DNA from 2 places in the Streptomyces sp. NPDC017890 genome. Region 1 is predicted to be linked to the other one. Evidence: predicted binding sites of a transcription regulator. Region 1 holds the regulator's gene; the other holds the start of a gene.
The links. Region 1 encodes HspR, which represses chaperone genes until heat shock. Its sites were predicted from a motif close to TTGAGNNNNNNNNNCTCAA; they were not measured.

Region 1 (11,253 bases):
GGCGGGGCAGCCGGCCGCGTCGTACGGCCCGGGAGTACACGCGGTCCCCGGCCGCGCACAGCCGGTCGGCACCGTGTGGATGCTCATCCGCCCCGTGCCCGGCCATCACCCATCCCACCCCCGGTTCCGGCTCTTTCCGCAGCGCAACTATGCGCGGCCGGGCCCGGGTCCGCAACACGGCTCGACAGGCGGCGACGGCCGGAAAACACCGGTTGCGGCCGCTATGTCCAGGGCAGCGTACCGGGACCGGCCAGGCCTGCTCGGGATCACCCGGGACTGCTCGGCACTACCGGGACTGCTCGGGACTACTTCAGCCCGATCTCCGCACACGCCTCCGCGTACTTGGCGGTGCAGATGTCGGAGACCTTGTAGAAGCCGTCCGCGACGACGGTCTGCCGGATGTTCTCCTGCGTCAGGACGACGACGGGGACGAGCTGCGCGGGGATGCCCTGGTGGCTGGGGCTGTCGACCTTGTCGCGGGCGAGCGCGTCGAACTGGATGTCCCGGCCCTGGACCCGCGCCACGGCCATCTCCGCGGCGTTCTCGGCCTCCTGCGGGTAGGACTTGTACACGCTCATGTACTGCTCGCCGGTGACGATCCGCTGCACCGCCGCGAGTTCCGCGTCCTGACCGGTGATCGGCGGCAGGTCGGTGACGCCCGCGTCCTCCAGGGCCTTGATGATGCCGCCCGCCATGCTGTCGTTGGCGGAGTAGACGCCCGCGATGTTCTTCTTGCCGATCTTCTCGATCGCCTCGATCATGTTCACCTCGGCGTTCTGCGCCTTCCAGTCCTTGGTGTCGAAGGACTGGGCGATCGTCACTTTGCCGTTCAGCTGGGACAGCGCCCCCGCCTTGAACTGCTTGGCGTTCGGGTCAGTGGGCGAGCCGTTCATCATGACGATCTTGGCGGAGCTGTCCGCGTCGTTGCCGAGCGCCTCGATGAGCGAGCGCCCCTGGACCTCGCCGACCAGCTCGTTGTCGAAGGAGATGTAGGCGTCGATCGGGCCCTCCGCCAGCCGGTCGTAGGCGATGACCGGGATACCGGCGTCCTTGGCCTTCTGCACGCTGTCCCCGACGGACTTCGCGTCGACCGCGTCGAGGACGATCACGTCGACCTTGTCGTCGATCATCTGCTGCATCTGGGCGGCCTGCTTCGAGGGGCTCGCCTCGGCGTTGGCGTACTTGACGTTGCCCTCGTCACGCGTGAGCTCGGCGATCTTCGCCTTGAAGAAGGGGTAGTCGAACTGCTCGTAGCGCGTGTTCTCCGTCTCCGGAAGCAGCAGTCCCACAGTGATGTCGTTGCCCTTGGCCGGGCTCGCCTCGTCACTGCTCTCCGACGCGCCCAGCACACCGCAGGCGGCCAGCGAAATGGTCATCATGGACGCGGCCACGGATATGGCGACACGACGGGCACGGCTGTTCACTGCGCTTACCTTCCGACACACGGGTGTTGTGGTGACCCAGGTGAGGGAAGCCAACGCTGTCTTCACGAAATCGTCAAGAAGTACTAGACCAATGAGACAGCACCGTTGTGAACAGGCCCGGAGGTTCGGTCGAACCTCCGGGCCTGCTGTCGCCCTTCTGCCTTGTGCGGCCGGTCAGTCCGGGGACTGACCGCGCCGCTTCGGGCGCCACACCACCAGAGCGCTGGTCTGCTGTACCTCTTGGTACGGGACCAGGTCCCGGCGGTACGAGGCGTGCACCGCCGCTTCGCGCTGGCGCATCGCCGTCGCCGCGCCGTCGAGGGCGTCCTGCAGCTCCGCCATTCGGGCCTGGAGCGCGGCGACCTGGTTCTCCAGTTCGATGATGCGCTTGATTCCGGCCAGGTTGATTCCCTCGTCCTGCGACAACTGCTGCACCGTGCGGAGCAGTTCGATGTCGCGGGCCGAGTAGCGCCGGCCGCGGCCGGCCGTGCGGTCCGGGGAGACCAGGCCGAGGCGGTCGTACTGACGCAGGGTCTGCGGGTGCAGGCCGGAAAGCTGGGCCGCCACCGAGATGACGTAGACCGGGGTGTCCTCGGTCAGTTCATACGGATTGCGTCGACGACCGTCCATCTCCGTCAAGCTCCCTTCGCGGCCTGGAACAGCTCCGCCCGCGGATCCTCGTCCGCGGTCGCCTCGCGATACGCCTCCAGCGCATCACGAGCCTTCCCCGTCAGGTCCTTCGGAACACTCACCTCGACGGTGACCAGAAGGTCACCGCGGGTGCCGTCCTTGCGGACCGCGCCCTTGCCCCTCGCGCGCATGGTGCGTCCGCCCGGGGTGCCCGCCGGCAGCTTCAGCGTGACGGACGGGCCGCCCAGGGTCGGGACCCGGACCTCGCCGCCGAGCGCCGCCTCGGCGTAGGTGACCGGGACGGTGACGGTGAGGTTGTCGCCCTTGCGGCCGAAGACGGGGTGTTCCTTGACGTGCACGACCACGTACAGGTCGCCCGCCGGGCCGCCCCGCTCACCCGGTGTGCCCTTGCCGCGCAGCCGGATGCGCTGCCCGTCCGACACCCCGGCCGGGATGCGGACCTGCATCGTCCGGGAGGACTTGGCGCGTCCGGAGCCCTTGCATACGTCGCAGGGGTCCTCGGCGATCAGGCCGCGGCCCTTGCAGTCCGGGCACGGGTCGGTGAGCGAGAAGCCACCGCCCGAGCCCCGGGCGACCTGTCCGGTGCCGACACAGGTCGGGCACACGCGCGGCGTGCCGTTCTTGTCGCCGGTGCCCGAACAGGCCTTGCAGGGTGACTGCGAGGACATCCGCAGCGGGACCGTCGCGCCCTCGATGGCCTCCGTGAAGCTGAGGGTGACCTCGGACTCGATGTCCTGGCCGCGCCGCGGCTGGGTCCGCGTGCCGGTGCCGGGGCCGCCGGCACCGGTGCGGTTGAACAAGCCCCCGAAGACGTCGCCGAGCCCGCCGCCGAAGCCGCCGGCTCCGCCCTGGCCCCCCCCGCCCTGGGCGCCGCCTCCGAAGAGGTCGCCCAGGTCGAAGTTGAAGGTGCCGCCGCCGCCCGCGCCCGGCCCCGGACGGAAACCGCCGTTGCCGAAGAGGCTGCGGGCCTCGTCGTACTCCTTGCGCTTCTTGGGGTCACCGAGGATGTCGTTCGCCTCGGAGATCTCCTTGAAGCGCTCCTCCGCCCTGGCGTTTCCCTTGTTGGCGTCCGGGTGGTACTCGCGGGCGAGCTTCCGGTACGCCTTCTTGATCTCGGCCTCGGTGGCGTCCTTGGGGACGCCGAGGACCTTGTAGTAGTCCTTCTCGATGAAGTCCTTGGTGCTCATCCCCGACGTCCCTCCTCTCTCGTCACTTCAAGCTCAGCCCTCGTCCGGGCCACCGCTCTCCTTGTTCCCGGCGTCTGTGGCGTTCCCCGCGTTCTCCGCGGGGTCGGCCTGTGCCTCGGTGTTCTCCTCGGCCGGCTTGGCCGTCTGCGCGCCCGGCTGCGGCTCGGCCACGGCCACCCGCGCGGGGCGGATGGTGCGCTCGCCGATCCGGTACCCGGGCTGCAGAATCGCCACGCACGTCGTCTCGGTGACGTCCGGTGCGTAGGAGTGCATCAGGGCTTCGTGGATCGTCGGGTCGAAGGGCTCGCCCTCCTTGCCGAACTGCTGGAGGCCCATCTTGGCGATGACCGTCTCCAGCGACTCCGCCACGGACTTGAAGCCGCCGACGAGTTCGCCGTGCTCCCGGGCGCGGCCGATGTCGTCGAGTACGGGAAGCAGCTCGGACAGGAGGTTCGCGACGGCGACCTCCTTGACCGCAACACGGTCCCGCTCGACCCGGCGACGGTAGTTCTGGTATTCGGCCTGGAGTCGCTGGAGGTCCGCCGTGCGCTCGTTCAGCGCCGTGCGTACCTGGTCCAGCTGGGCCACCAGGCCCGCGTTCTCGCTCGCGTCCCCGGCCGGGGCCGCCCCCTCTTCGGAGGCGGCCTTCGGCTCGGCGTCGTCAGGGGTGGCGCCGGAGGGGACGTCGGGCTTCTCCTCGAAACCCGGGGTCTCCTCCGTCACGCGGCACCGTCCTTGCGCTCGTCGTCCACGATCTCGGCGTCGACGACGTCGTCGTCGCCGCCCTTGTCACCGGGGGCACCCGCGCCCGGGGCATCGCCGCCGGCGGCCTGCGCGCCCTGGGCGTCGGCGTACATGGCCTGGCCCAGCTTCTGCGAGACGGCGGCGACCTTCTCCGTGGCGGTGCGGATCTCGGCGCTGTCCTCGCCCTTGAGCTTCTCCTTCAGCTCGGCGACGGCGGACTCGACCTCGGTCTTCACGTCGCCCGGGACCTTGTCCTCGTTGTCCTTGAGGAACTTCTCCGTCTGGTAGACGAGCTGCTCGCCCTGGTTGCGGGACTCGGCGGCCTCGCGGCGGGCGTGGTCCTCCTCCGCGTACTTCTCGGCCTCCTGGCGCATCCGGTCGACCTCGTCCTTCGGCAGCGAGGAGCCGCCGGTGACGGTCATCTTCTGCTCCTTGCCGGTGCCGAGGTCCTTCGCCGTGACGTGCATGATGCCGTTGGCGTCGATGTCGAAGGCGACCTCGATCTGCGGGACGCCGCGGGGCGCCGGCGGCAGACCGGTCAGCTCGAACATGCCGAGCTTCTTGTTGTACGCAGCGATCTCGCGCTCGCCCTGGTAGACCTGGATCTGCACGGAGGGCTGGTTGTCCTCGGCGGTGGTGAAGATCTCCGAACGCTTCGTCGGGATCGTCGTGTTCCGCTCGATCAGCTTGGTCATGATGCCGCCCTTGGTCTCGATACCGAGGGACAGCGGGGTGACGTCGAGGAGCAGGACGTCCTTGACCTCGCCCTTGAGGACACCGGCCTGCAGGGCGGCGCCGATGGCGACGACCTCGTCCGGGTTGACGCCCTTGTTGGCGTCCTTGCCGCCGGTGAGCTCCTTGACGAGCTCGGCGACGGCGGGCATACGGGTGGAGCCACCGACGAGAACGACGTGGTCGATCTCGGACAGCTGGATGCCGGCGTCCTTGATGACGTTGTGGAACGGCGTCTTGCAGCGCTCCAGCAGGTCGGACGTCAGCTGCTGGAACTGGGCCCGGGTGAGCTTCTCGTCCAGGTGCAGCGGGCCCTCGGCGGACGCCGTGATGTAGGGCAGGTTGATCGAGGTCTCGGTGGACGAGGACAGCTCGATCTTGGCCTTCTCGGCGGCCTCGCGCAGGCGCTGGAGGGCCATCTTGTCCTTGCCCAGGTCCACGCCGTGGCCGGACTGGAACTGCTTGACCAGGTAGTCGACGACGCGCTGGTCCCAGTCGTCACCACCGAGGTTGTTGTCACCGTTGGTGGCCTTCACCTCGACGACGCCGTCGCCGATCTCCAGCAGCGAGACGTCGAACGTACCGCCACCGAGGTCGAAGACCAGGATGACCTGCTCGTCCTTGTCCAGGCCGTACGCCAGCGCGGCGGCGGTCGGCTCGTTGACGATGCGCAGGACGTTGAGGCCCGCGATCTCACCGGCCTCCTTGGTGGCCTGGCGCTCGGCGTCGTTGAAGTACGCCGGGACGGTGATGACCGCGTCGGTCACCTTCTCGCCCAGGTAGGACTCGGCGTCCCGCTTCAGCTTCTGCAGCACGAAGGCGCTGATCTGCTGCGGGTTGAAGTCCTTGCCGTCCAGGTTGACCTTCCAGTCGGTGCCCATGTGGCGCTTGACCGAGCGGATGGTCCTGTCGACGTTCGTGACCGCCTGGCGCTTGGCCACCTCGCCGACCAGCACCTCGCCGTTCTTGGCGAAGGCGACGACGGACGGCGTGGTCCTGGCGCCCTCGGCGTTGGTGATGACGGTGGGCTCGCCGCCCTCCAGAACGCTGACGACGGAGTTAGTCGTGCCCAGGTCGATGCCGACCGCACGTGCCATGGTGAATAACCTCCAGCTGACTTGAGTGGAACAGGCTCAAGTGTGCACGACACCCCTCGCCGGGTCAACAGAGGTGAGTCGAGGTCACTCAACTCTTATCCGTTCCTTACACGCAATGACGCTGTGACCTGCGCGTTCTCGGCGCGCCGTGCCTGACGAACCGGAAAAATCGCGCCCGGACCGCTGCCCGGGAGGACGCACGGGCCGGGGCGCCAGTTGCCTCGGGGAACTCCCGAGGCCGCGCCCGGCGCTCGGGCCGGACCTGCGCCCGGGCCCGCTCCTGCGGCTGCGGCTGCGGCTGCGGCTGCGACCGCGCCTGGTCCCGGGGCCGCTCCGGCGGCCGGGCTTGCACCTGCACCCGGGGCGGCTCCGGCGGCTGGGCCTGCACCTGCACCCGGGGCGGCTCCGGCGGCCGGGCTTGCACCTGCACCCGGGGCGGCTCCGGCGGCCGGGCTTGCACCTGCACCCGGGGCGGCTCCGGCGGCCGGGCTCGCTCCGGGGGGCTGCCCTTGCGTCTGGGCTTGTGCCCGGTTCTGGGGCTGCCCATGCGCCCGGTACTGCTCATGCGCCGAGCACTGCCCATGCGCCCGGTACGGCTCATGCGCCGAGCACTGCCCATGCGCCCGGTACGGCTCATGTGCCTGGTACTGCGCCCTGGCCGGCCCCCGCACCCGCGCCTCGTCTCGCGCCCGGGACCGCCCCCGCCCCCCGCGCCTCGTCTCCCGCCCGGGACTGGCCCCGCCCCCGCGCCTCGCCTCCCGCCCGGGACTGGCCCCGCCCCCGCGCCTCGCCTCCCGCCCGGGACTGCCCCCGCCCCCTCGCCTCGCCTCCCGCCGGGACCGGTCCCCGCCCCCGCGTCTCGTCCTGCGCCGGGGACTGCCCCCGCACCCGCGCCTGCTCCCGCATCTGCCCGTGAAGCTCCGCGCGAGGCCAGTGCGGCGACGTGCGGGCCCGGGTATCCGTCCCCGCCCGTCGCTTCGGCGGCTCGTACACCCGCACCCGCAGCAGCGCCGGCACCCCGGCGACCGCTCCACCCGCCACCCACAGAGCCGCCGCCTCCCCCGCCCAGCCGATGTGCACGAGCACGCCCACGAGCACCCCGCCGGACGCGACCGCTCCGAGGACCACCACCGCACCCTGCGGGGTGAGCCCGAGCCGCCGCAGCCGGTGCGCGAGATGGTCGGGCCCGCCACGCAGCAGGGGCCGCCCGGCCAGCCGGCGCGACAGGAGTACGAGGACGGCGTCGACGCTCGCCAGGGCGGTCAGCGCGAACAGCACCCCCGCGCCGGTCCCGGGCGCATGCCCCGCCCGGGTGAACACGGCCGCCCCGGCGAGCAGGAAGCCCGCGAACAGGGACCCGCACGCCCCGAGCGCGACCCGCGCGGGATGCCGGTTGTGCAGCAGGAACCCGGCCAGGGCGGCGGCCAGCGCGCTCAGCAGTACCGCCAGCCCGTCCATGAGCTCCACCGCGGCGCAGGCGCCGATACCGAAGGCGGTCACCACACCCACCGTGCCGGCCAGCCCGTCGGCGTGGTCGAGCCCCCGGAAAGCGGCGGCGACCAGGGTGATCCAGCCCACGGCGAGCACCCCCAGCGCCGGCCCGGTCTCGCCGTACGGCACCACGAACGCCGCCGCGACGGCCGTACCGGCGACCAGCCACCGCCCCCGCAGCCGCCAGACGTCGGCGGCCAGGCCGAGCGCGCCGACAGCGGTCCCGGCCACGAGCAGCCGGCCGACCCCGGTACCGAGCGGCACGACACCGGCCTGGTCCCCGGCCCACGCGACCAGCCCCGCGACGAGGACGACGGCCACCCCGCCCAGCAGGGGGACGGGCCGTTGCCGCCGCCGGTCGACGAGAGAGAGGCGCAGGGCCGGCCCCCTCAGCAGCGCGGTGAGCAGGGCGGCGAGGAGAAAGGAGGCGATGGCTGCAGCGATCCCGTAGAGCACGGGCACAACCTATGCCGGGAAGAGGCCGAATATCATGATTTGCTATGAATGGCGCGTCCGACTCAGCGAGACGCCGGGCCGGACGCCCGGGCCCCACGATCGGAGCTGCCGCCGGGTCCGCCGGCCGGAGCTGCCACCGGCCCACCGGTCGGAGCCGGCGTCGGCCCGCCGGTCCGCCGGTCTGCTGGTCTGCCGGTCCGCCGGTCCGCCGGTCCGCCGGTCAGGGTTGCCTCAGCGACGCAGATCACCGCACGTCCGGCTACAGTGCGGCGGAGGATGGGGGTAGTCTCAGACCAACTGAATAAGTTACCGCTTAGTAATACGACCCTCGCAACCTCGCAGGCCCGAGGAGCCCCCAAATGCAACTCGCCGCGATCATCGTGTCGCTGGTCCTGATCGTGGTCGGCGTCGCACTGTTCGGCCGCGCCGTCCTGCAGATCTACAACTCCATGCGGCTGGGCCAGCCGGTGCCGGCCGGCACGCGGACCGACGAACCCGTACAGCGCACCATCACCGTGGTCAGGGAGTTCCTCGGCCACACCCGGATGAACCGCTGGGGCGTCGTCGGGGTGGCGCACTGGTTCGTGGCGGTGGGCTTCTTCTCCCTGCTGCTGACGATCGTCAACGCGATCGGCCAGCTGTTCGAGGCCGACTGGATCCTGCCGGTCATCGGCGACTGGGCGCCGTACAACGTCTTCGTCGAGTTCATCGGCACCATGACGGTGCTCGGCATCCTGGTCCTGATCGGGATCCGCCAGCTGAGCAAGCCGAACAAGCCGGGCCGCAAGTCCCGCTTCGCCGGTTCCAACTTCGGCCAGGCGTACTTCGTCGAGGCCGTCATCCTCATCGTCGGCGTCTGCATCTTCATGCTGCACGCCCTGGAGGGCGCCCTCCACCACGTGGACGGCTACGAGGCCTCGTTCTTCATCTCGTACCCGGTCGTCTCCGCGCTCCAGGACCTGGACGTCTCCACGCTCCAGAACCTCGTCTACCTCTTCGCCGGCCTGAAGATCGCGACCTCCTTCATCTGGATGATCACGGTCGCGCTGAAGACCGACATGGGCGTGGCATGGCACCGCTTCCTGGCCTTCCCGAACATCTGGTTCAAGCGCGACGCGAAGGGCGGCACCGCGCTGGGCGAGCTGCTGCCGATGACGTCCGGCGGCAAGCAGATCGACTTCACCGACCCCGGCGACGACGACGTCTTCGGCGTCTCCCAGGTCGAGCACTTCTCCTGGAAGGGCCTGCTCGACTTCTCGACCTGCACCGAGTGCGGCCGCTGCCAGTCGCAGTGCCCCGCCTGGAACACGGGCAAGCCCCTCTCCCCCAAGCTCCTGATCATGTCCCTGCGCGACCACGCGCACGCCAAGGCCCCCTACCTGCTGGCCGGTGGCGGCAAGACGGCGGAGGGCGAGGAGAAGGCGTCCGAGGAGCAGCTGAAAGACGTGCCCGCGGCCGCCCTCGCCGAGGCCGAGCGCCCGCTGGTCGGCACCCTCGAGGAGAACGGCGTCATCGACCCGGACGTCCTGTGGTCCTGCACCACCTGCGGCGCCTGCGTCGAGCAGTGCCCGGTCGACATCGAGCACGTCGACCACATCGTCGACATGCGCCGCTACCAGGTGATGATCGAGTCGGCGTTCCCGTCCGAGGCGGGCACGATGCTCAAGAACCTGGAGAAGAAGGGCAACCCCTGGGGCCTGGCGAAGAAGCAGCGCCTGGAGTGGCTCAAGGAGCTGGACTTCGAGGTCCCGGTCGTCGGCAAGGACATCGAGGACCTCACCGAGGTCGAGTACCTGTACTGGGTCGGCTGCGCCGGTGCCCTGGAGGACCGCGCCAAGAAGACCACCAAGGCGTTCGCCGAGCTCCTCCACATCGCGGGCGTCAAGTTCGCCATCATGGGCGGCGACGAGAAGTGCACCGGCGACTCGGCACGGCGCCTGGGCAACGAGCCGTTGTTCCAGGAGCTGGGCATGGAGAACGTCATGTCCCTCAACGCCGCCTTCGGCGAGGAGATGGACGACGACGGCAAGGTCACCGAGGAGTCGCGCAAGCCCAAGTCGGCGAAGAAGATCGTCGCCACCTGCCCGCACTGCCTCAACACCCTCGGCAACGAGTACCCGCAGCTCGGCGGCGACTACGAGGTCATCCACCACACCCAGCTGCTCCAGCACCTCGTCGACGAGGGCAAGCTGCTCCCGGTGACCCCGGTCGAGGGCATCATCACGTACCACGACCCCTGCTACCTGGGCCGGCACAACAAGATCTACACGCCGCCGCGCGAGATCATCGCCGCCGTCCCGGGCGTCCGCAACGAGGAGATGCACCGCCACAAGGAACGCGGATTCTGCTGCGGCGCCGGCGGCGCGCGGATGTGGATGGAGGAGCGGATCGGCAAGCGCATCAACAACGAGCGCGTCGACGAGGCCCTGTCGGTCAACCCCGACATCGTCTCCACGGCCTGCCCGTTCTGCCTGGTGATGCTCACCGACTCGGTCAACGGCAAGAAGAACGACGGCAAGGCCAAGGAGTCCATCCAGGTCGTCGACGTCGCCCAGCTCCTGCTGGACTCCGTCAGGGCCCCGGCCGACCCGGCGGGCGAGCCGGAGCCGGAGAGCGAGCCGACACCGGAGCCGGTGAAGTAACCGGCCCGCGCCTCTCCCCCTCGCCGCCGCCCCCAGGTCCCGTCCGGACCTGGGGGCGGCGCCGTACGTCGGACACACGCGTCATCGCCCGCACGCGCCCGCCGCCGCCACGGCTCAGGGAGCACCCGGGCGGCTCTCGGGGAGTCCTCGGGAAGTCCTCGAGGACTCCCCGAGGAGTCCTGGGGGAATCCTCGGGGAACACCCGTAAGGGATGTCACAGCTCGGCCGCAAAGGCCGCCCGGAAAGGCCGGGCCCGGCACGTCACTCTCCGGGACCAGGTACGTTCGAAGGCGTGGCTGGATTCAGGATCGGACGCGGCCGGGACAACGGCGCTCCTCACGCGCGACCGCAGAACCCTCCGTACGGACAGCAGGCGCCCCAGGGACCGTCGTACGGCGGTCCCGCGACGCCTCGACAGCCGTACCCGCAGCAGCCGTACGGGGGTGGCGGCCCCGCCCCCGGCGGCTCACCGTGGCCACAGCCGCACGGCGGTGGCCACGGTGAGCCGGAGTACTTCGGCGACGGCGGCCCCCACCACCCGCAGGGCGGCCAGGCCCCGTACGACCCGTACGCGGCCAACAACCCGGGCCACACCCAGGCGTTCACGGTCGGCGACGACCCCTACAACCAGGGCGAGACCTACCGCGCCGGCTCCGCCCCGCCACCCGGCCCGGTCGGTCCCCGACTGCACTGGAAGGCCCTGCTGAGGGGTGTCGTCCTCGCCCCCGACCGGACCTTCCTCCAGATGCGGGACTACGCGATGTGGGTCCCGGCGCTCATCGTGACGTTCCTCTACGGCCTGCTGGCGGTCTTCGGCTTCGACGGCGCC
Region 2 (11,253 bases), on a different contig from region 1:
GCAGCATCGACTTCGGGGTGAAGACGACCAGCGGCTTGTGGTGCGGGTTGTGCACCTGCCACCGCAGGAGGTGGAAGTAGTTCGACGGAAGGGTCGGCATCGCGACCGTCATGTTGTTCTGCGCGCAGAGCTGGAGGAACCGCTCCGGGCGGGCCGAGGAGTGGTCCGGGCCCTGGCCCTCGTAGCCGTGCGGCAGCAGGAGGGTGACGCCGGAGGTCTGGTTCCACTTCTGCTCGGCCGACGAGATGAACTCGTCCACGACCGTCTGCGCACCGTTGACGAAGTCGCCGAACTGCGCCTCCCACATCACCAGCGCGTCGGGGCGGGCCAGCGAGTAGCCGTACTCGAAGCCCATCACCGCGTACTCGGAGAGCAGGGAGTTGTACACGTTGTACCGGGCCTGGTCCTCGGCCAGGTACAGCAGCGGCGTGAACTCGTCGCCCGTCTCGCGGTTGATGAGCACCGCGTGGCGCTGGCCGAAGGTGCCGCGCTGCGAGTCCTGGCCGGACAGCCGGACCGGGACGCCCTCGAGGAGCAGCGAGCCGACGGCGAGGGTCTCGCCCATGCCCCAGTCGATCGTGCCGTCCTCGACCATCGCCGCCCGGCGCTGCAGCTGCGGCAGCAGCCGCGGGTGCACGGTGACGTGGTCGGGGATGTTGACCTGGGACTCGGCGATCCGCTTGACGGTCTCGGCGGTGACCGCGGTGTTCACGGCGACCGGGAACTCGGCCTGCGGGTCCGAGGGCTCCGCGGCGGACGGCTGGGCAGCCGCCTCGCGGACCTCGGTGAAGACCTTCTCCAGCTGGCCCTGGTAGTCCTGCAGAGCCTGCTCGGCCTCTTCCAGGGTGATGTCGCCGCGACCGATGAGGGACTCGGTGTACAGCTTGCGCACCGAGCGCTTCTTGTCGATCAGGTCGTACATCAGCGGCTGGGTGAAGGCCGGGTTGTCGGTCTCGTTGTGACCGCGGCGGCGGTAGCAGATGAGGTCGATCACCACGTCCTTGTTGAACGCCTGGCGGAACTCGAAGGCCAGGCGCGCCACGCGGACGCAGGCCTCCGGGTCGTCGCCGTTCACGTGGAAGATCGGGGCCTCGATCATGCGGGCCACGTCCGTCGCGTACATGGAGGAACGCGACGACTCCGGGGCGGCGGTGAAGCCGACCTGGTTGTTGATGACGACGTGGACCGTGCCGCCGGTGCGGTAGCCGCGCAGCTGCGACATGTTCAGGGTCTCGGCCACCACGCCCTGGCCCGCGAAGGCCGCGTCGCCGTGGACCGCGACCGGCAGGACGGTGAAGTCGGTGCCGCCCTTGTTGATGATGTCCTGCTTGGCGCGGGCGACGCCCTCGACGATCGGGTCGACCGCCTCCAGGTGCGACGGGTTGGCGACCAGCGAGACCTTGATCTGCTCGCCGTCCAGGCCGGTGAAGGTGCCCTCGGCGCCCAGGTGGTACTTCACGTCGCCGGAGCCGTGCATCGACTTCGGGTCGAGGTTGCCCTCGAACTCGCGGAAGATCTGCGCGTACGACTTGCCGACGACGTTGGCGAGCACGTTCAGCCGGCCGCGGTGGGCCATGCCGATGACGACCTCGTCCAGGCGGGACTCGGCCGCCGAGTCGATGACCGCGTCCAGCAGCGGGATGACGGACTCGCCGCCCTCCAGGGAGAACCGCTTCTGGCCGACGTACTTGGTCTGCAGGAACGTCTCGAACGCCTCGGCGGCGTTCAGCCGGCGCAGGATGCGCAGCTGCTCCTCGCGCTCCGGCTTGGTGTGCGAGCGCTCGATGCGGTCCTGGATCCACTTGCGCTGCTTCGGGTCCTGGATGTGCATGAACTCGACGCCGGTGGTGCGGCAGTACGAGTCGCGCAGCACGCCGAGGATGTCGCGCAGCTTCATCAGCGACTTGCCGGCGAAGCCGCCGACCGCGAACTCGCGCTCCAGGTCCCACAGGGTGAGCCCGTGCTCGGTGATGTCCAGGTCGGGGTGCTTGCGCTGCTGGTACTCCAGCGGGTCGGTGTCGGCCATGACGTGGCCGCGGACCCGGTAGGAGTGGATCAGCTCGAAGACGCGGGCGGCCTTGGTGACGTCGTCGTCGTGCGAGGCGTCGATGTCCTTGAGCCAGCGGACCGGCTCGTAGGGGATGCGCAGCGCCTCGAAGATCTCGTCGTAGAAGCCGTTCTCGCCGAGGAGCAGGTTGGCGACCTGGCGCAGGAACTCGCCGGAGGCGGCGCCCTGGATGACCCGGTGGTCGTAGGTCGACGTGAGCGTCATGACCTTCGAGATGCCGAGCTTGTTCAGCGTGTCCTGGCTGGTGCCCTGGAACTCCGCCGGGTAGTCCATCGAGCCGACGCCCATGATGACGGCCTGGCCGGGCATCAGGCGCGGCACCGAGTGGACGGTGCCGAGGCCACCGGGGTTGGTCAGGGAGACCGTGACGCCGGTGAAGTCGTCCATCGTCAGCTTGCCGTCGCGGGCGCGGCGGACGATGTCCTCGTAGGCCTGCCAGAACTCGAAGAAGTTCAGCGTCTCGGCCTTCTTGATCGCCGCGACGACCAGCTGGCGGTCGCCGTTGGGCTTGACCAGGTCGATGGCGAGACCGAGGTTGACGTGCGCCGGCTTGATGAGGGTCGGCTTGCCGTCCTTCTCGCCGAACGCGTAGTTCATCGTCGGCATGGCCTTGATGGCCTGCACCATCGCGTAGCCGATCAGGTGCGTGAAGGAGATCTTCCCGCCCCGGGCGCGCTTGAGATGGTTGTTGATGACGATGCGGTTGTCGAACAGCAGCTTCACAGGGACCGCGCGCACGGACGTGGCCGTGGGCAGCTCCAGTGAGGCGTTCATGTTCTTCACGACCGCGGCGGCGGGACCGCGCAGGGTCACCAGCTCGGGGCCCTCGGGGGAGGCGGTGGCCTCCTTGGCGGGCGCGGCGGCCTTCGCCTGCGGCTTGGCGGCGGGCTTGGCCGGGGCCGGAGCGGCCGGAGCCGCCGGTGCGGCAGCGGCGGGCTGCGCGGCCGGCTTCGCGGCTGCGGCGGCCGGCTGGGCCGCCGTCCGGGGCTGGGCCTGGGCCGGAGCCTGGGCGGGAGCCTGCGCCTGCGGTGCGGGGGCGGCCTGCGGCGCGCTGCCGGAGTCCGCGCTCGTGGCACCGGAGCCCGTGGCACCGGAGGCGGCCTGGGCCGCGGGCGCGCCCGGCTTGTAGTCGGCGAAGAAGTCCCACCAGGCTCGGTCCACGGAGTTCGGGTCCTGGAGGTACTGCTGATAGATCTCGTCGACGAGCCACTCATTGGCACCGAACGCGGCCGCGGGGTTCTTGCCCGCGTTGCCCGCTTGGTCGGTGTCGGTCGAGATGCTCGAGTTACTGGGGGACTGTGGCGACACGGCGAGAACCGCCCTCTTCCGCTTCTTCACAAGATGGTGGACAGCGGGAATCAAGGCTACGCCTCCCGGACCCGGAAGGTCAGACCGGGCCGTTCATCGTCGCGTAAGTCACATCGCAGACCGCGTTTCGGCGCTGTAAATGGCGGGAAATAAGCGAGGTTCCGCTGCATGCGGGAAGGGGAGACCGGGACCCGGCGCCGAGAGGACGCGGGTCTCTACCTGGACTGCGCCTGATCACACGTGTCCGCCGGTGCGGACGGCAGTGGATCTTGACGCTCCGCTTCGAACCCTACGTCAATTCGATGCCGGGGGGAGACCCGGAAGGGTGATCAGGATGCGGCAGCCGCGCTCGGATTCGGCCACTCCGATCCGGCCGCCGTGCAGATCCACCGCCCAGCGCGCGATCGCCAGGCCCAGCCCGGTGCCGCCGTCGCTGCCCGGACCGTGCGGCCGGGACACCGAACCCCGGTTGAACCGCTCGAACACCCGGCGCCACTCCGAGCGCGGAATGCCGGGGCCCTCGTCGAGAACCTCCAGCTCCAGCGACTCCGGAAGGTCCCCGCGCCGCGCCCTGACCGTCACCCGGCCGTGCGGCGGGCTGTGCTTGACCGCGTTGTCGATGAGGTTGGCGACGACCTGGTGGATGCGCTCGGGGTCGGCGTGCGCGGTCAGGTCGGGCGGGAAGACGTCGAGGGCCAGGTGCACGTCGGTGCGGGTGTGGCTGCCGGACCCGGAAGCGATGCCCGCGCGTGCCGAAGCGACCATGTTGGCCTCCTTCAGCACGCCGGAGAGGTACGGCCAGACCTCGAAGCGCCGCTTGCGCAGCGGTATGACGCCGTTGTCCAGGCGGGAGAGGTCCAGCAGCGTCTCCACCAACCGGCCGAGCCGCTCCGTCTGCCCGAGCGCCGTCCGCATGGTCTCCGGATCGGCCTCGGTGACCCCGTCGACGATGTTCTCCAGCACCGCGCGCAGGCCCGCGATGGGGGTGCGCAGCTCGTGCGAGACGTTCGCCACCAGCTCCTTGCGCTGGAGGTCCTGGGCCTCCAGGTCGTCGGCCATGCGGTTGATGGTGACGGCCAGGTCGCCCAGCTCGTCGCGGCGGTTCTCGCGGACCCGGCGCGTGTAGTCGCCGTGCGAGATGGACCGGGCCACGGCGTTCATCTCGTCCAGCGGCGCGGTCAGCGAGTGCGCCACGAACTGGGTGATCAGCAGTGTGGCGATCATCGAGAAGACCGTGATGAAGCGCAGCTCCGTCTTGGTGTGCACCGCTATCACCGAGAGGCCGGTGGTGATCAGCACCGACGTGACGACCAGCGCGCCCAGCTTGGTCTTGATCGAGAACGGGCGTACGCCGCCCCAGGGTTCCCCGGTGCTCCGGGGGCCAGGACTCCTCCGTGCGGCCTCCCGCCCTGCGCTCATGGCGCCGGCGTCTCCAGCGCGTACCCCACGCCGTGCACCGTACGGATCCGCTCGGCCCCGATCTTGCGGCGCAGCGCCTTGATGTGGCTGTCCACGGTCCGGGTGCCGGAGGCGTCCGCCCAGTCCCACACCTCGGCCAGCAGCTGCTCCCGGGAGAGCACCGCGCGCGGGGTGTTCGCCAGGCAGGCCAGGAGGTCGAACTCGGTGGGGGTGAGGTGGACGTCCTCGCTGCGCACCCGTACCCGGCGCTGCGCGTGGTCGATCTCCAGCTCGCCGAGGCGCAGGATGCCGCTGCGCGGCGTCGAGGCGGCCACGACGGCCCGCTCCACCCGGCGCAGCAGCACGTGCACGCGCGCGGCCAGCTCGCGCATCGAGAACGGCTTGGTCATGTAGTCGTCGGCGCCCACGCCGAGCCCGACCAGCATGTCGGTCTCGTCGTCGCGCGCGGTGAGCATCAGCACCGGCACCGGCCGCGCGGCCTGCACGCGGCGGCAGACCTCCAGGCCGTCGAAGCCGGGCAGCATGATGTCGAGGATCAGCAGGTCGGGCTGCCATGCCTCGGCCGTGTCGACGGCGGCCGGACCGTCGCCCGCCGTTTGCACCAGGAACCCCTCGGCGCGCAGGCGGGTCGCGATGGCGTCCACGATCGTCTGGTCGTCCTCGACCACCAGCACCCGGCGCTGGGCGCCCGGGGTAGCCGTCGCCGTGCCGTTGTGGGAGGTCTGTGTCTGCTCCATCGCCCGCCCCTGAGGTGTGCTTACCGGAATCAGTGGGGTGATCCCTCGTCTGCGCATGACTGCGATTGACGCTTGAATGACCGCGTCAGGTCAGCAGCGTACGGGGATTCACCGCGCCTTTGCTATCCAGGTCCGACGCCGAGGTGGACGACGTCCGGAACGCCCCGGGCAACGGGGATCTCTTCGGTACGCACCTGCTGGAACCCGGCATTACGCAAGGTTTCTTCGAATTCCGGAGAGGGCTGCGCGGACCAGACGGCAAGCACCCCGCGGGGCCTCAACACCCGTGCGCAGCCCGCCAGTCCGAGGGGTGAGTAGAGCCCGTCGTTGCCCTCGGTGACGGTCCAGCCGGGGCCGTTGTCGATGTCGAGGCAGAGCGCGTCGTATGTGTCGGACGTCTCATTGACGTACCGCACCAGATCCGCTTCCACGATCTCCGTGCGCGGATCGGCCAGGGCCTCGGCGGACAGCGGGGCCAGCGGGCCGTCCCGGTGCCAGTCGATGACGGCGCGCTCGCGTTCGACGACCGCGATCCGGCCCCAGCGGGGGTCGGCGGCCGCGTGTGCGAGCGAGAAGCCGACGCCGAGCCCGCCGATGAGCAGGTGCGGCGCACTCCGCCCGCCACCCGGGGTGAGGGCGTCGGCCGCCGCGTCGACCAGCCGTCGCTCCGAGCGCCCGTCGGAGGTGTCCATCAGGAAGCAGCCGTTCGCGATGATCTGCAGCAACGCCCCGTGCCGGCGCAGGACGACCTCACCGTGCGGGCCCTCGCGACGGTCCAGCACTTCGGGGATGCCGTGGTCGTGGGAGTCATGGGAAGTGATGGGCATCGACCCATCCTGGCAGTGGGAATGCCGGGCGGTCCGGCCGTGCTCTCACCCACAGGGTCCGAAGCGGGCCGAAGCGCCTCCGCCCTCCGCTCCTTGATCGCTCAGAGCGAACACGCTTTGGGGAACAATCATGGACTCCCTTTCATTGAGTCGATGTAACTCAACTTGACTGCCGAAGGGGAGATCATGGCTGCTGAGTCCGAAGCCTTCACACCGCTCACCCTGCCCGTGCTGCCGCTCGACGACGAGGTGGTGCTGCCCGGGATGGTCGTCCCCCTCGACCTGAGCGACACCGAAGTACGCGCCGCGGTGGAGGCCGCCCAGGCCGCCGCCGGGGCCGAGCCCGGCAAGCCCCGGGTCCTGCTCGTCCCGCGCGTCGACGGCACCTACGCCGGGACCGGCGTCCTCGGCACGGTCGAGCAGGTCGGCAGGCTGGCCGACGGCGATCCGGGCGCCCTGATCCGCGGACGGGCCCGGGTGACGATCGGCGCCGGCACCACCGGCCCCGGCGCCGCGCTGTGGGTGGAGGGCACGCGTGTCGACGAGACCGTGCCCGAACCCCTGCCCGGCCTGGTCACCGAACTGGTGAAGGAGTACAAGGCGCTGGCCACCGCCTGGCTGCGCAAGCGCGGTGCCTGGCAGGTCGTGGACCGCGTCCAGGCCATCGACGACGTCTCCGCGCTCGCCGACAACTCCGGCTACTCGCCCTTCCTCACCACCGAGCAGAAGGTCGAGCTCCTGGAGACCGCCGACCCGGTCGCCCGCCTCAGGCTCGCCACCCAGCAGCTGCGCGACCACCTGGCCGAGCAGGACGTCGCCGAGACCATCGCCAAGGACGTCCAGGAGGGCGTCGACAAGCAGCAGCGGGAGTTCCTGCTGCGCCGCCAGCTCGAGGCCGTGCGCAAGGAGCTGCGCGAGATCAACGGCGAGCGGGAGGGCGAGGAGTCCGACGACTACCGCGCCCGCGTCGAGGCCGCCGACCTGCCCGAGAAGGTCCGCGAGGCCGCGCTCAAGGAGGTCGACAAGCTGGAGCGGTCCTCCGACCAGTCGCCCGAGGGCTCCTGGATCCGCACCTGGCTCGACACCGTCCTCGAACTCCCGTGGACCGTCCGCACCGAGGACGCCTACGACATCCAGGGGGCCCGGGCCGTACTGGACGCCGAGCACGCGGGCCTGGACGACGTCAAGGAGCGGATCACCGAGTACCTGGCGGTGCGCAAGCGGCGCGGCGACCGGGGTCTCGGCGTCGTCGGCGGGCGGCGCGGGGGCGCCGTACTGGCCCTCGTCGGCCCGCCCGGCGTCGGCAAGACGTCCCTCGGCGAGTCCGTCGCCCACGCCATGGGCCGCGAGTTCGTCCGCGTCGCCCTCGGCGGCGTCCGCGACGAGGCCGAGATCCGCGGCCACCGGCGTACGTACGTCGGCGCGCTGCCCGGCCGGATCGTCCGCGCCATCAAGGAGGCCGGGTCGATGAACCCGGTCGTGCTCCTCGACGAGATCGACAAGGTGGGTTCGGACTTCCGGGGCGACCCGGCCGCCGCCCTGCTCGAAGTCCTCGACCCCGCCCAGAACCACACCTTCCGGGACCATTACCTGGAGGTCGAGCTCGACCTGTCCGACGTGGTCTTCCTCGCCACCGCCAACGTCCTGGAGGCCATCCCGGAGGCCCTGCGGGACCGCATGGAGCTGGTCCGCCTCGACGGCTACACCGAGGACGAGAAGATCGTCATCGCCCGCGACCACCTGCTGCCGCGCCAGCTGGAGCGGGCCGGGCTCGACAAGGACGAGGTCACGGTCGACGAGGGCGCCCTGCGCAAGCTGGCAGGCGAGTACACCCGCGAGGCGGGCGTGCGCACCCTGGAGCGGTCGATCGCCCGGCTGCTGCGCAAGGTGGCGGCCCAGCACGAACTGGGCGAGCGGGAACTGCCGTTCACGATCACGGACGGCGACCTGCGCGCCCTGATCGGCCGGCCGCACCACGTGCCCGAGTCCGCCCAGGACCCGGCCGAGCGCCGCACCTCGGTGCCGGGCGTGGCCACGGGCCTCGCGGTGACCGGCGCCGGCGGCGACGTCCTGTACGTCGAGGCGTCGCTGGCCGACCCGGAGACGGGCGCGGCGGGTCTCACCCTGACCGGTCAGCTGGGCGACGTGATGAAGGAGTCGGCGCAGATCGCGCTGAGCTTCCTGCGCAGCCGCGGCGCCGAGCTGGAGCTGCCGGTGGCCGACCTGAAGGAACGCGGCGTTCACATCCACTTCCCGGCGGGCGCGGTGCCCAAGGACGGCCCGAGCGCCGGCATCACGATGACGACGGCGCTGGCCTCACTGCTTTCCGGGCGGCTGGTCCGCACCGACGTGGCGATGACCGGCGAGGTGTCGCTGACCGGCCGCGTGCTGCCGATCGGCGGGGTCAAGCAGAAGCTGCTCGCGGCGCACCGGGCGGGCGTCACCACGGTGATCATCCCCAAGCGCAACGAACCCGACCTGGACGACGTCCCGGCCCAGGTGCTGGACAAGCTCGACGTCCACGCCGTCACCGACGTCCGCCAGGTCCTGGAACTGGCGCTCGCACCGGCGACGAGCGGTGTGGGGTCGGAGGTTCCGGTCGCGGCGTGACGGACGCTGCCGGAAGGGGCGGAGGCCCGGGTCCCGTGAGGGGCCCGGGCCTTCGTCGTACGTGTCGTGTGTCAGCCGTTGGCGAGCGCCCGGACGCGGTCCAGGGCGCCGTTGAACTTGTTGTGGTCCCCGACCGTCGGCCCGGACGAGGTGTACTGCCACATCGTGTAGTAGCCCCAGCCGGCCGGCAGCGTGCCCACGGTGGAGGCGTACCGGGCGACCCACAGCGGGTTGTTCGCCGCGAAACCGCCGTAGTTGCCCGTGCACTGGGTCCACCAGCTGGTGGCCGTGTAGATCACGGCGTCGCGGCCGGTGCGGGCCTTGTAGGTGTTCAGGAAGTCCCGGATCCAGGAGACCATCTGGCTCTGCGTCTTGCCGTAGCAGGTGGCCCCGTACGGGTTCCACTCGATGTCCAGCGCGCCCGGCAGCGTCTTGCCGTCGCGGGACCAGCCGCCGCCGTGGTCGACGAAGTAGTTGGCCTGGGCGGCGCCGCTCGTGGTGTCCGGGGTGGCGAAGTGGTAGGCGCCGCGGATCATGCCGACGTTGTACGAGCCGTTGTACTGCTGGGCGAAGTAGGGGTTGGTGTAGTACGTCCCCTCGGTGGCCTTGACGTAGGCCCACTTGACCCCGCTGTTCCACAGGGTCGACCAGGCGACGTTGCCCTGGTGGCTGGAGACGTCGACGCCCTCCGTCTGGGTGGCGTCGCCCGGCACCGGGGTGCCGTGCCGCCCGTCGTGCTCCAGGACCCCCATGCCCATGTGGGCGGAGCCGCGCGGCGGGATGTCGGCGGCCGACGAGGAGTGCGCGGGGAGGGTGAACACCAGGGAGAACGCGGCGAGCAGGATCCCGGTGACGGCGAAGCGCCGCCCGCGGGCCGATCCGGATCTGTGCACGAGCATGACGTGCCTCCGATGGCTCGGTGGTGCTCGGTGGGGGATGCGTGAGTGGGGAGAACCCACGGGTGGCGCGGCACGGTGGCGTGAGCATGCCATCCAGGGGTCCGGGTGAAGACGCTACGCACGTAGAACGGGGGTGGGAAGAGGGACCGGAAGCTTCCGGTGGTCTAAGCCTGCGAAATACTTGCCGAGCTGCGGTGATGCCGGCCCGTGGCGGAAACTTTCAGGACCGGGAAAATCGAGGCAGGGGCTGACGTGCACGAAGACGGGAACGGCGGCGGTCGCGGAGTCGACGCCGAAGTGTCCGGCAGTGGTGTGAACCAACCGGAGTTCCTGGCACTGGAGCGGGAGTTGACGGTCCTGCTCCGGCGGGCCCGCGCCAGCCAGGGCGAGATGGCCCGGGAGGTCCACCCCGACCTGGAGTCCTCCGCGTACGGCCTTCTCGTACGGCTCGGCGAGTGCGGGGGGCAGCGGGCCACGGAACTCGCCGCCTACATCGGCGTCGGCAAGGCGACGATGTCCCGCCAGCTGCGCGCCCTGGAGGACCTCGGCCTCGTCGCCCGGGAACCCGACCCCGCCGACGGCCGCGCCTGGCTGGTCACCCTGACCCCGGAGGGCCAGGCACGCGTCGGCCGGGTGCGGGAGGCCCGCCGCGCGCGGTACGCCGGCCGGCTCGCCGACTGGGACCCGCGTGAGGTGACCGAACTCGCCCGGCTGCTGCACGAGCTGAACCGGGGTATGGAGAAGTAGGACCGCGGCCCCCCGGCGAGAAGCGTGCCCGGAGCCCTCGGGTCCCTGGCAGTAGCAGGGCCGGAGCCCTCGGCGAGAAGCGTTCCCGGAGCCCCCCCCCCCGGGCCCCCCGGCAGTAGCAGGACCGGAGCCCCCGGGCCCCCGGCAGTAGCAGGGCCGGAGCCCCGGGACCCCGGCAGGAGCAGGGCCGGAGCTCCCGGGCGTCCCTGGCAGTAGCAGGGCCGGAGCCCTCGGCGAGAAGCGTGCCCGGGGCCCTCGAGCTGCCGGGCAGAAGCAGAGCCGGAGCCCCCGGCGTTCAGAGCTCCGCGTACACCACCGTGGCGTCGTCGTGCGCCTTGCCGCGTCCGAGGAACTCCCGGGCCCCCGCCGCGTCCGCGCGTTCCAGGTCCCGCACGCGGTCGAGCAGCGCCTGTGCGCCCTGCTTCCGCACCAGCGCGAGGCAGTCCGTCCAGTCGCCCTCCCGGAACGTCTCCACCCAACGCGCGGCTCCGTCCGTCAGCGCCGCCAGCGTCCGCACCTCCCCGCGCGGCAGCACCCCCGTCACCGCCCGCGCCGCCACCGCCGGGTCGGCCGCGGCGGTGAAGAAGCCGCCCTCCTTGTTGCGGTAGCCCGCGTCCACCAGCGCGTCCGTGGCGAGA

Region 2: lon (endopeptidase La) is a predicted target of HspR. The motif match lies at 6,505-6,523, and genes of this name have one in related genera.

The regions. Positions count from the first base shown of each region.
Region 1 is NZ_JBIRHU010000009.1:102,543-113,795, reverse strand. Features, by position in the region: gene ACH4F2_RS13995 (LuxR C-terminal-related transcriptional regulator) at 1-106, opposite strand, end outside; gene ACH4F2_RS13990 (substrate-binding domain-containing protein) at 306-1,424, opposite strand; gene ACH4F2_RS13985 (heat shock protein transcriptional repressor HspR) at 1,599-2,054, opposite strand; gene dnaJ (molecular chaperone DnaJ) at 2,060-3,262, opposite strand; gene grpE (nucleotide exchange factor GrpE) at 3,296-3,985, opposite strand; gene dnaK (molecular chaperone DnaK) at 3,982-5,835, opposite strand; gene ACH4F2_RS13965 (undecaprenyl/decaprenyl-phosphate alpha-N-acetylglucosaminyl 1-phosphate transferase) at 6,469-7,782, opposite strand; gene ACH4F2_RS13960 ((Fe-S)-binding protein) at 8,142-10,424, shown strand; gene ACH4F2_RS13955 (YIP1 family protein) at 10,636-11,253, shown strand, end outside.
Region 2 is NZ_JBIRHU010000004.1:277,440-288,692, reverse strand. Features, by position in the region: gene ACH4F2_RS07800 (multifunctional oxoglutarate decarboxylase/oxoglutarate dehydrogenase thiamine pyrophosphate-binding subunit/dihydrolipoyllysine-residue succinyltransferase subunit) at 1-3,376, opposite strand, end outside; gene ACH4F2_RS07795 (sensor histidine kinase) at 3,671-4,795, opposite strand; gene ACH4F2_RS07790 (response regulator transcription factor) at 4,792-5,532, opposite strand; gene ACH4F2_RS07785 (spermidine synthase) at 5,655-6,359, opposite strand; gene lon (endopeptidase La) at 6,546-8,969, shown strand; gene ACH4F2_RS07775 (lysozyme) at 9,041-9,868, opposite strand; gene ACH4F2_RS07770 (MarR family winged helix-turn-helix transcriptional regulator) at 10,121-10,615, shown strand; gene ACH4F2_RS07765 (protein phosphatase 2C domain-containing protein) at 10,911-11,253, opposite strand, start outside.